One region of the Homoserinimonas sp. A520 genome, then DNA from elsewhere that is predicted to be linked to it. Evidence: predicted binding sites of a transcription regulator. Region 1 holds the regulator's gene; the other holds the start of a gene.

Region 1 (4,830 bases):
GGGTCCCGCTGGTTGTCGCCTGGGCCAGGGAGGCGGGCCTGGACGTCAGCCTCGACCTCATCTACGGAACGCCGGGGGAGACCCTGGACGATTGGCGGCGCTCCCTCGAGCACGCGATCGCCCAGCAGCCGGACCACTTGTCCGCCTACTCCCTGATCATCGAAGACGGCACCAAGCTGGCGCGCCAGATTCGTCGCGGCGAGGTCGACCAGCCAGACGAAGACCTGCAGGCCGACATGTACGAACTGGCGGACACCCTGCTGGATGCCGCCGGGTACGAGTGGTACGAGGTGAGCAACTGGGCCCGGAACGGCCATCGCTCACTCCACAACCTCGCCTACTGGCAGGGTCACGACTGGTGGGGAGTCGGTCCGGGTGCCCACAGCCATATCGGAGGCGTCCGCTGGTGGAACGTCAAGCATCCGGCCGCCTACGCCGACCGCATCCTGGCCGGGCACTCCCCGGCCGCCGGACGGGAGACCCTCGATGATGAAACCCGGCGGGTCGAACGCGTGCTCTTGCTGACTCGCATCCGTGACGGGCTTCGGATCGGCGAGCTTCCGGCATCCGGTCGCACCGCCGTCGCCGGCCTCATCGCCGACGAGCTGGTTAACGCAGCAGCCGCCCTGCGCGGGTCAATCGAGTTGACGCTGCGTGGGCGGCTGCTGGCGGACGCCGTTGTCCGAAGGTTGGTCCAGTAGCTTCGAAACCTACTTGATCAGCGGAATCGACAACGGGTAGTTGTAGTACTCACCGTTGGTCGCCTTCACCGCGGCGATGATGCTGAACACGATGATGACGATGCTGACAGCCATGAGGATCACGAACCCGATCAGCACGAATAGCGTCAGGAGCCCAACCACCGCTGCAATGGTCATGGTGATCTGGAAGTTGAGCGCAGACTGCGTGTGAGCGCGGACGAACGGGCCACGGTCCTTCAGCACCAGGTATCCGATCAGTGGAGAGATCACCCCGAGGAAGATACCGCCAATGTGCACGAGCGTCGCCCACAGCTTCTCGTCGCTGGGGCTCATCGGCTGGACGGGCTGGTAGTCGCCGGGAGGCGGTGGGGCTGAATTGGTCATGGGTCCATTAAAGCAAGAAAGGCCGGGACTGTGTGTCCCGGCCCGCTCGCTGTACTTGACGAACCGACTGCTACTTGATGAAGCGGATGTTGATCGGGTAGCGGTAGGCCACGCCGGCCTTCGCCTTGTTGAAGCCCTGCACGCAGAAGATGATGGTGATCACCCAGAGCGCCAGCGGGAAGATCCAGCTGATGAGAACCCAGAACCCGAACGTGACGGCGGTCAGGATCGCGTTGATGATCATGATCGCGATGTGTCCAATGGTCACCGTGATCTGGAAGTTCAGGGACTCCTTGCCCTCAGCGTTGGTGTGAGCTCCGCGGTCCTTGAAGACCAGCCAGATGATCAGTGGCGGCAGGATCCAGAGGATGCCGCCGAGGTGCGCAAATGACGCCCACTGGTTGTCTTCCGCCTGAGACAGCGGCGCTGCTGCGGCGGGGGAAGGAGCTTGTTCGGTCATTGACTTTGCCTTTCGGTTGCGAGTTGCTGCTAGACATCGGGTAGAGCCTCCTGGCGGGTGAATGCCAGACCCCCATGACGGGGCCGCTAATCAAGCGCACCCATAAGCTAGTGCCGGACACAGCCCTCTGGCAAGGACATCCGGGCGGGTCGAGGCGATACAATTGGCAGTCGGAAGGTAAGAGTGCCAAGAAACTGAGGGTGGGTGCGACATGGTCTCCGAGCGCAGCCTCGAAGTTCTCCGCGTGATCGTTCAGGATTACGTCGCCTCCCGGGAGCCTGTCGGTTCGAAGTCGATTGTCGAGCGCCACTCCTTCGGTGTCTCTGCTGCCACCATCCGCAGCGACATGGCACAGCTCGAAGAAGAGGAGCTGATCACCGCTCCCCACACCTCGTCCGGTCGGGTCCCGACCGATAAGGGTTATCGGGTATTCGTCGACCAGCTTGCCGACCTTCGCCCGCTGACCGCGGCGCAGAGGCACGCCATTGAGGCCTTCCTCGGCCAGTCCACCGACCTCGATGAGGTGCTCGTTCGAACGGTGCGCCTGTTGTCCCAACTCACGCACCAGGTCGCATTGGTGCAGTACCCATCCCTCACCCGGTCCCGCATCCGCCACATCGAGCTTGTGCTGCTCAGCGACACGCGACTGATGACGGTGCTGATCACCGACACCGGCCGGGTCGAGCAGCGCATCCTCGAAATCACCGCAGGGATGGAAGAAGAGTTCCTCGCAGAGCTGAGGGCGAAGTTCAACGCGGCCCTTGGCGGTCACGAACTGGCCAAAGCGTCCGAGATTCTCGCCGACCTTCCTGACACCTTCTCGGCGGAGCGCCGCGAAACGGTTCGGAAGATCGCGGCCAGACTGATCGAACAGGTTGCGGCCAATCGTCAGGATCGACTGGTGATGGCTGGTGCAGCTAATCTTGTTCGCACCGAAGAAGATTTTCAGGGGAGCATCCTGCCCGTGCTCGAAGCGATCGAGGAGCAGGTCACCCTCCTGAAGCTTTTCGGCGAAATGCAACCGGACCAGCACGGCATGTCGGTGCGGATCGGCGCCGAGAACGCCTCATTCGGCCTCGGTGAGACGTCCGTGGTCGCGACCGGCTACACCTCGTCGGGCGGCGAACTCGCCCGCCTCGGGGTGCTCGGACCGACCCGCATGGACTATTCGAACAACATGGCCGCCATCAGGGCTGTCGCCCGCTACGTGACGCGTCACCTCGGCGAGGCTTGAGCCTCGGCGACCCAGATTCAACAATCCACAACATATTCAAGGAACGGTTTTGGCTGACCATTACGAAGTACTCGGGGTCGAGCGCAGCGCTACGGCTGAAGAGATCAAGAAGGCGTACCGCCGGCTCGCACGTGAGCTGCACCCTGACGTGAATTCCGGGGCGGATGCCGCTGACCGCTTCAAGGAGGTCACTCACGCCTACGACGTGCTGAGCGACCCCAAGCAGAAGCAGCAGTACGACATGGGCGGCCAGGGCGGTTTCGGCGGCGACTTCGGGTTCGGCGATATCTTCGAGACCTTCTTCGGCGGAGGCGGTGGCGGGCGGAACTCGCCACCACGGTCCCGCAGCGAGCGCGGCCAGGATGCGCTGATCCGGGTCGACGTTGAGCTCGCCGAAGTGATCTTCGGCACCCAGCACGAGGTCGAGGTCGACACTGCGGTGCTGTGCAAGACCTGTCAGGGGTCGTGCTGCGCACCGGGCACCGAGCCGGCAACCTGCGACATCTGCCACGGCAGCGGCCTCATCCAGCGCACCGTTCGCAGCCTCCTCGGCAACGTCATGACGTCCAGCCCGTGCGGCACCTGCCGCGGGTTCGGAACCGTCATCCCCAATCCCTGCGCCACCTGCCAGGGCCAGGGTCGCGTACGCGCCCGCCGCAAGATCCCGGTGGACATCCCTGCCGGGGTGGACACCGGCATCCGCCTTCAGATGCCGGGCCAGGGCGAGGTGGGGCCTGCCGGTGGACCGCACGGCGACCTGTACCTCGAAATCAAGGTGCGGCACCACGATGTGTTCAGCCGCAACGGTGACGACCTGCTGGCGACGCTCGAGATCCAGATGACGGATGCGATCATGGGCACCAGCGCCTCATTCGAGGCGCTGGACGGCTTCGTGAATCTCGATATCCACCCGGGAACCCAGAGTGCCGAGGTCATCACCGTCAAGGACCGCGGCGTCACCCACCTCAAGGGCACCGGACGCGGAGACCTGAAGATCGGCGTTCAAGTGCTGACCCCCACCAAGCTGAACTCCAAGTCGGAAGAACTGATCAAGCAGTTCGTCAAAGTGCAAAAAGCCGTTCCACCGACGCTCGCGCAGTTCCAGCAGGGGCTGTTCGGCAAGCTTCGCGACCGGTTCCTGAACCTGTAGTCGCGGCATCGTGGCGCACTTCTACCTGAATGAGCTCCTTGAGACGGCCGAGGTCGGCTCGCTGGTGTCCATCGAGGGGGCGGAAGCCAGGCACGCGGTCAGTGTCAGCCGGGTTCAGGTCGGCGAGACGCTGCGGATTGGTAATGGCGCCGGCCTGGTGGTGACGGGCACGGTGGAAACCGCAACGCCACAAGAATTGTCCCTGCGGGTCGCCGGCGCCGAGATGACGCCGGCCGCCAGCCCGGCCGTCTGGCTCGCCCAGGCGCTGGCGAAGGGCGATCGCGACGAGCTGGCTGTGCAGGCCGCGACCGAGCTGGGTGTCGACGGCGTCATCCCCTGGGCCGCGAAGCGCTCGATCGTCAAGTGGGAGGGCGCCAAGGTGCGCAAGGGCCACGATCGGTGGAGCGCGATCGTGCGCGAGGCGAGCAAGCAGTCGATCCGCCCGTGGATTCCGGAAGTATCCGCCCTGGCCTCCACCGGCATGCTCTGCGCACTCGGGGCGGATGCCCGGATGCTCGTGCTCGACCCGCAGGCGGGTTCGCCGCTGTCCGGGATCAAACCCGATGGGCGCGACCTGGTACTGGTGGTCGGGCCGGAGGGCGGAATCTCCGACACTGAGCTGGATCAGTTCGCGCGTGCGGGGGCCGAGCGGGTAAGCCTCGGTTCACCGATCCTGCGCACCTCGACGGCGGGTCCGGCGGCCATCGCCGTGCTCAACACCGCACTCGGGCGCTGGTGAGACAGTGCCGACGATAAACAAACCCGGTTAAGATTGCTGCATGCCTACAGCTGAGCCATCGGTCTTCTCCCGGATCATCGCGCGCGAAATCCCCGCCGACATCCTGTTCGAGAACGACACGGTGATCGCGATTCGCGACATCGCCCCGCAGGCCCCGGTGCA
Region 2 (4,830 bases), on a different contig from region 1:
GCTCGCCCGCTGGAATACCCCACCATCGCGCTGCTCGTCTCCGGCGGGCACACCTCCCTCCTGCACGTGCGCGACCTGATCGCCGACGTCGAATTGCTCGGCGAGACCATCGACGATGCGGCGGGCGAAGCGTTCGACAAGGTCGCCCGGCTGCTCGGGCTCCCGTACCCTGGCGGGCCGCAGATCGACCGCCTGGCCGCGACCGGCGACCCCACGGCCATCCGCTTTCCCCGCGGTCTGAGCAGACCTAAAGACCTCGAGAAGCATCGCTACGACTTCTCGTTCTCCGGGCTGAAGACCGCGGTGGCGCGCTGGGTGGAGCAGCACCAGGACGCCGGTGATGACATTCCATTGGCGGATGTCGCGGCCAGTTTTCGGGAGGCGGTCGTCGATGTGCTGCTCACCAAGGCGATCGCCGCCTGCCTCGACCGGGGCGTTCCGCGGTTGCTGCTCGGTGGTGGTGTGGTCGCGAACGCCCGCGTACGTGAGCTTGCCGAACAACGGTGCAGGGAGCACGGCATCGAGTTGCGGATCCCTCCGCTCTCGCTCTGCACAGACAACGGTGCCATGATCGCGGCGCTCGGTGCCCAGCTGATCGAGGCCGGGCATCCGCCGTCGTCCCTCGGGTTCGGTGCCGACTCGACTTTGCCGGTCACCACAGTGCAGGCTTGAACGCGGTGCAGGCGTGAACACGGTGCAGGCGTAACAGTCCGTCTCACGTTGACACTCCAATAGGGGTAGTGCCACGATTGGCAGCGCTGAATCGTTTTCACCAACCAAAGGAGCCAGCACCATGTCCGACACCACGCCTCCCGCACAGCCGGAGCCGACCCCGCCGAACAGTGGCTACACGGCCGGGCCCGCTGGCACCCCTTACACCAGTGGGGCGGCACCGGCAAAGGCACCTGTGCTGAGCATCATTTCCCTGATCGCCGGAATCGTCGCCTTCCTCGGCGCCTGGATCGTCGTCATCCCGATTGTCGGATCGATCCTGGGCCTGTTCATTCCGGCGGCCGCCATCATCCTCGGTGTGCTCGGCAAGAAGAAGGAGCCGCAAGCATCCAAGGGCCTGTGGTTGACCGGCATCATCCTCGGAATCGTGAGCCTCGCCATCGCCGTCATCGGCCTGATCTTCTGGATCGTGGCGCTCGCGGGCGCCGGCGCGTCGGGGGCGTTCAACTACTAGAACCGGACTCTGGTTCTGCAGGGGTGCGCTGTCAGCAGCGTGCCCCTGCTGCAGTTAAGTGAGGGTGGCTTCGCTTCGATAACATGTGCACATGACAACAGAAGACCCGAGCACGCCGGCCCCATCCGCGCAGCCGACCCAGGCTCCAGTCGCCCCGGAAGCGCAACAGCCCTATGGGCAACCTGCCTACGGCCAGCCGGGCCAATCCCCGTACTACGCCCCCGCCGGTTATGGCCAGCCGGCGCCCCCTCGCGGGCTGAGCATCGCCTCGATGGTGTGCGGCATCGTAGGACTGGTGCTGTCGTTCTTCCTCATGGGTTTCCTTCCGGCGCTCGCCGGGGTCATCCTCGGGCACATCGGAATGAAGAGGGAACCGACTGCCAAGGGCTTCTCCCTGACCGGGATCATCACCGGGTATGCCGGACTTGCGCTGGCGTTGATCGTTCTCCTCTTCACGCTGGCTCTCGTGTTCATCCCGCTCTGGTTCGTCGGCACGGCGGCGAGTACCGGGGCCCTCTACTCCTGAACTACACCGCGCGCGGGTCAACCCTTCACGCGCCGGTCAAGTTTCGCCCGCCGTCGAAGGATTGACCCGCGCTCGGCGGCGCTCGCTCAGTCGTTCAGTCGCTCAGGCGCGCTGTGCGAGCAGGGCGACCCGCTTGCCGCCGGCCCTGGTGAGGATGAGCGTCGCCGAGTCCGCGCCCTTCAGCGACAGCTTCTTGCGGAACTCCGCCGGGTCGATGTCCACCCCCCGCTTCTTGATCTCGAGGGTGCCGATCGAGCGTGCTGCCAGCTCCTTCCGGATCGACTTCACATCGAGCGGCAGCTTCGCGAGCACCCGGAACCGTGCGGCGAACGGCGTGTCGATGGCCGTGTCGGCGGTCAGGTACGCGATGTCGTGGCTGAGCATCCGCCCACCCAGCGATCGGGCGAGATCACCGATCAGGCGGGCGCGGATGACGGCGCCGTCCGGCTCGTAGACGAACTCGCCGAGGGTGCCGACTTCGGCGTCCTCGCTGTCGCCTGACCCGGTCAGTTCGGCACGGCCATGGTCGCCGATCACCAGGGCGGCGCGGCGGATGCCCGGGCGGGCGACGGCGCCGAACCACACTCCCAACTCGACGACTTCGTGACCCACCGACACCCACTGCGCCTCGGCTTCTGCGGGAATCAAATCTCGGTCGATGCCGGGTCCCAGCTTGATGCCGGTGGGCATCCGCTCGCCCAGGCCGAAGGCGAAGTCCAGCGACGGCGACCAGTCGGCCGGGTCGGCCAGCCGCTTCTTCTCGTTGCGGCGGGCCGGGTCGAGGTAGACGCCATCGACATCGTCCAGGGCGACGGTGGTCGCGTCGGCGTGCACCACGGTGACCTTCGGCCAGGGTGCCAGATTGTAGGCGGCAATGGCCGCGGTCGCCTCGTCGGCCTCAACAGCGGTGACCTCGAGGTCGAGGGCGGCGAGAGCCAGGGCATCCGCGCCGATTCCGCAGCCGAGATCGGCGACACGCGTCACGCCGGCCGCCTGGAACCGGCCTGCATGGAGCGCGGCAACGCTCAGCCGGGTGGCCTGCTCGAGGCCGTTCTCGGTGAACAGCATCCGGGCGGCGAACGGCCCGAACTTGGCCGGCGCTTTCGCCCGCAGCCTCGACTGGGTGAGAACGGCCGCGACCATGGCTGGGGAGTGTCCGGCGTCGCGGAGCGCTGAGACGGTGCGCACGATATCCGCTTTCGAATCGAAAGCGGGCAGCGAGTCCAGAAGCCGAAGCCCGTCGGCGGACAGCAACTCGAGCAACTCCGACTTCTGCATCCCCCCATTGTTCCCGTTCCGGTCGGATGTGCCCCGCGCAACAGGCGCAATCCTCCGCAACGGGCACTTCCGGGTGGTGGTTGTTGGCACTCACGTTGCACGAGTGCTAGTCGGGCAGTACAGTTGTTCTGGCACTCTCATAGGGAGTGTGCTAACCGAAGTTTTCGAAGTAATGAGAAAGAGGTCAACCGTGTCGGTGTCCATCAAGCCGCTCGAAGATCGCATTGTCATCAAGCAGGTCGAGGCAGAGCAGACCACTGCTTCCGGCCTCGTCATCCCTGACACCGCGAAGGAAAAGCCCCAGGAGGGCGAAGTTATCGCTGTCGGCCCCGGCCGCATCGATGACAACGGCAACCGCGTTCCCCTCGACATCGCCGTTGGCGACAAGGTCATCTACTCCAAGTACGGCGGAACCGAGGTGAAGTACGGCGGGGAAGACCTGCTCGTGCTCTCGGCTCGCGACGTGCTTGCAGTGGTCGTTCGCTAGTTCCGCGCTCCACGCGCACAACAGGGGGCCCTCCGGTGAAAGCCGGTGGGCCCCCTGTCATTCAGTGACTCAGTGTCGTTCAGAGACTCTCTGTCGTTCCATGACTTCCTGCCATTCACCGGCTCGTGACAGACACCGGATGAGCACCGGTGGCGGCGGGCGACGGATGTGATTTCCCGGCCGGTAGGATTCAGCGAGTGGCCAGCCCTGTAACCCCCGCTCGCAGCGACGCCGAATCGCGTCAGCGGTCCGGCGTCTTCTTCGCCGTGGGAGCCTACGGGTTGTGGGGCGTGATCCCCGGGTACTTCCTGCTTCTCGCCCCAGCTGGCGGCGTCGAGATCGTTGCCTGGCGCATCCTGTTCTCCCTGGTCTTCTGTGCGATCCTCCTCACGGTGACCCGCAAGTGGCCGGCCTTCATAGCTGTTCTTCGCAGGCCTCGCCTGGTTTTCGCCACAGCCCTGGCCGGTGCTCTCATCTACGCGAATTGGCAGATCTTCGTGCTGGCCGTACTCGACGGGAAGATCGTCGAGACCGCGCTCGGCTACTTCATCAACCCCATTGTCACCGTGCTGCTCGGCGTCTTCCTGCTGCGTGAAAGGCTTCGGCCGCTGCAGTGGCTCGCGGTCGGGGTCAGCGCGATCGCCATCGTCGTGCTCGCTGTCGGATACGGTTCCATTCCATGGGTCGCCCTCGCTCTCGCGCTGTCCTTCGGCCTGTACGGACTTCTCAAGAAGAAGGCCGGAGTGTCCGTCGACGCCATCACCGGACTGACGCTGGAGACACTCTGGCTGTTGCCCGTCGCATCCGTGATCCTGGTCATTGTGGGCGCAACCAGCGGGATCGTGTTCGGAACGGTGAGCGCAGGGCACACGGCGCTGTTGCTCTCCGCCGGCGTGGTCACCGCGGTTCCCCTGCTGCTGTTCGCTGCAGCGGCCAGGCGTATTACCTTGGTGGCGCTCGGCCTCTTCCAGTACCTGGCGCCCGTGCTCCAGTTCCTTTTCGCCGTCCTGATCATGCACGAAGAGATGCCGATCGAACGCCTGATCGGGTTCGGCCTGGTCTGGGTCGCGCTTGCGATCCTCACCTGGGACCTCGTTGCCCACGGTCGGGCGGCCCGTCGCACCCTCCCGCTCCCCGCATAGACGGTAGTGTTCTGCTGTTCCCGGCGAATGCCGGGTGACGAGAGGACTCCTGGCGTGTCGCGCACCCGACGCTTTCAAGCCGGTCTGGCAATAGTGGCTGCGGCCTGCCTGCTGAGCGGATGCTCGGCGGCCCCTGCCCCCACAATGAGCCCCACCCCCACAGCCACGCCGCTGCCGGCCGGCGACGGCATCCTGACGATCGGAACGCTGT

What was found. The regulator HrcA, encoded in region 1, represses chaperone genes, less so after heat shock. The targets are predictions, from matches to a motif close to TTNGCACTCGNNNNNNNCGAGTGCNAA.
Region 2: a site for HrcA is predicted at 3,074-3,100, ahead of groES (co-chaperone GroES). Genes of this name have one in related genera too.

Annotation. Positions count from the first base shown of each region.
Region 1 is NZ_JBTMWX010000002.1:630,011-634,840, forward strand. It holds gene hemW (radical SAM family heme chaperone HemW) at 1-701, shown strand, start outside; gene ACX3PH_RS07605 (DUF4870 domain-containing protein) at 711-1,085, opposite strand; gene ACX3PH_RS07610 (DUF4870 domain-containing protein) at 1,156-1,545, opposite strand; gene hrcA (heat-inducible transcriptional repressor HrcA) at 1,757-2,779, shown strand; gene dnaJ (molecular chaperone DnaJ) at 2,829-3,929, shown strand; gene ACX3PH_RS07625 (16S rRNA (uracil(1498)-N(3))-methyltransferase) at 3,940-4,668, shown strand; gene ACX3PH_RS07630 (histidine triad nucleotide-binding protein) at 4,709-4,830, shown strand, end outside.
Region 2 is NZ_JBTMWX010000001.1:221,652-226,481, reverse strand. It holds gene tsaD (tRNA (adenosine(37)-N6)-threonylcarbamoyltransferase complex transferase subunit TsaD) at 1-672, shown strand, start outside; gene ACX3PH_RS01120 (DUF4190 domain-containing protein) at 794-1,186, shown strand; gene ACX3PH_RS01115 (DUF4190 domain-containing protein) at 1,278-1,712, shown strand; gene ACX3PH_RS01110 (THUMP-like domain-containing protein) at 1,815-2,990, opposite strand; gene groES (co-chaperone GroES) at 3,163-3,477, shown strand; gene rarD (EamA family transporter RarD) at 3,675-4,619, shown strand; gene ACX3PH_RS01095 (ABC transporter substrate-binding protein) at 4,674-4,830, shown strand, end outside.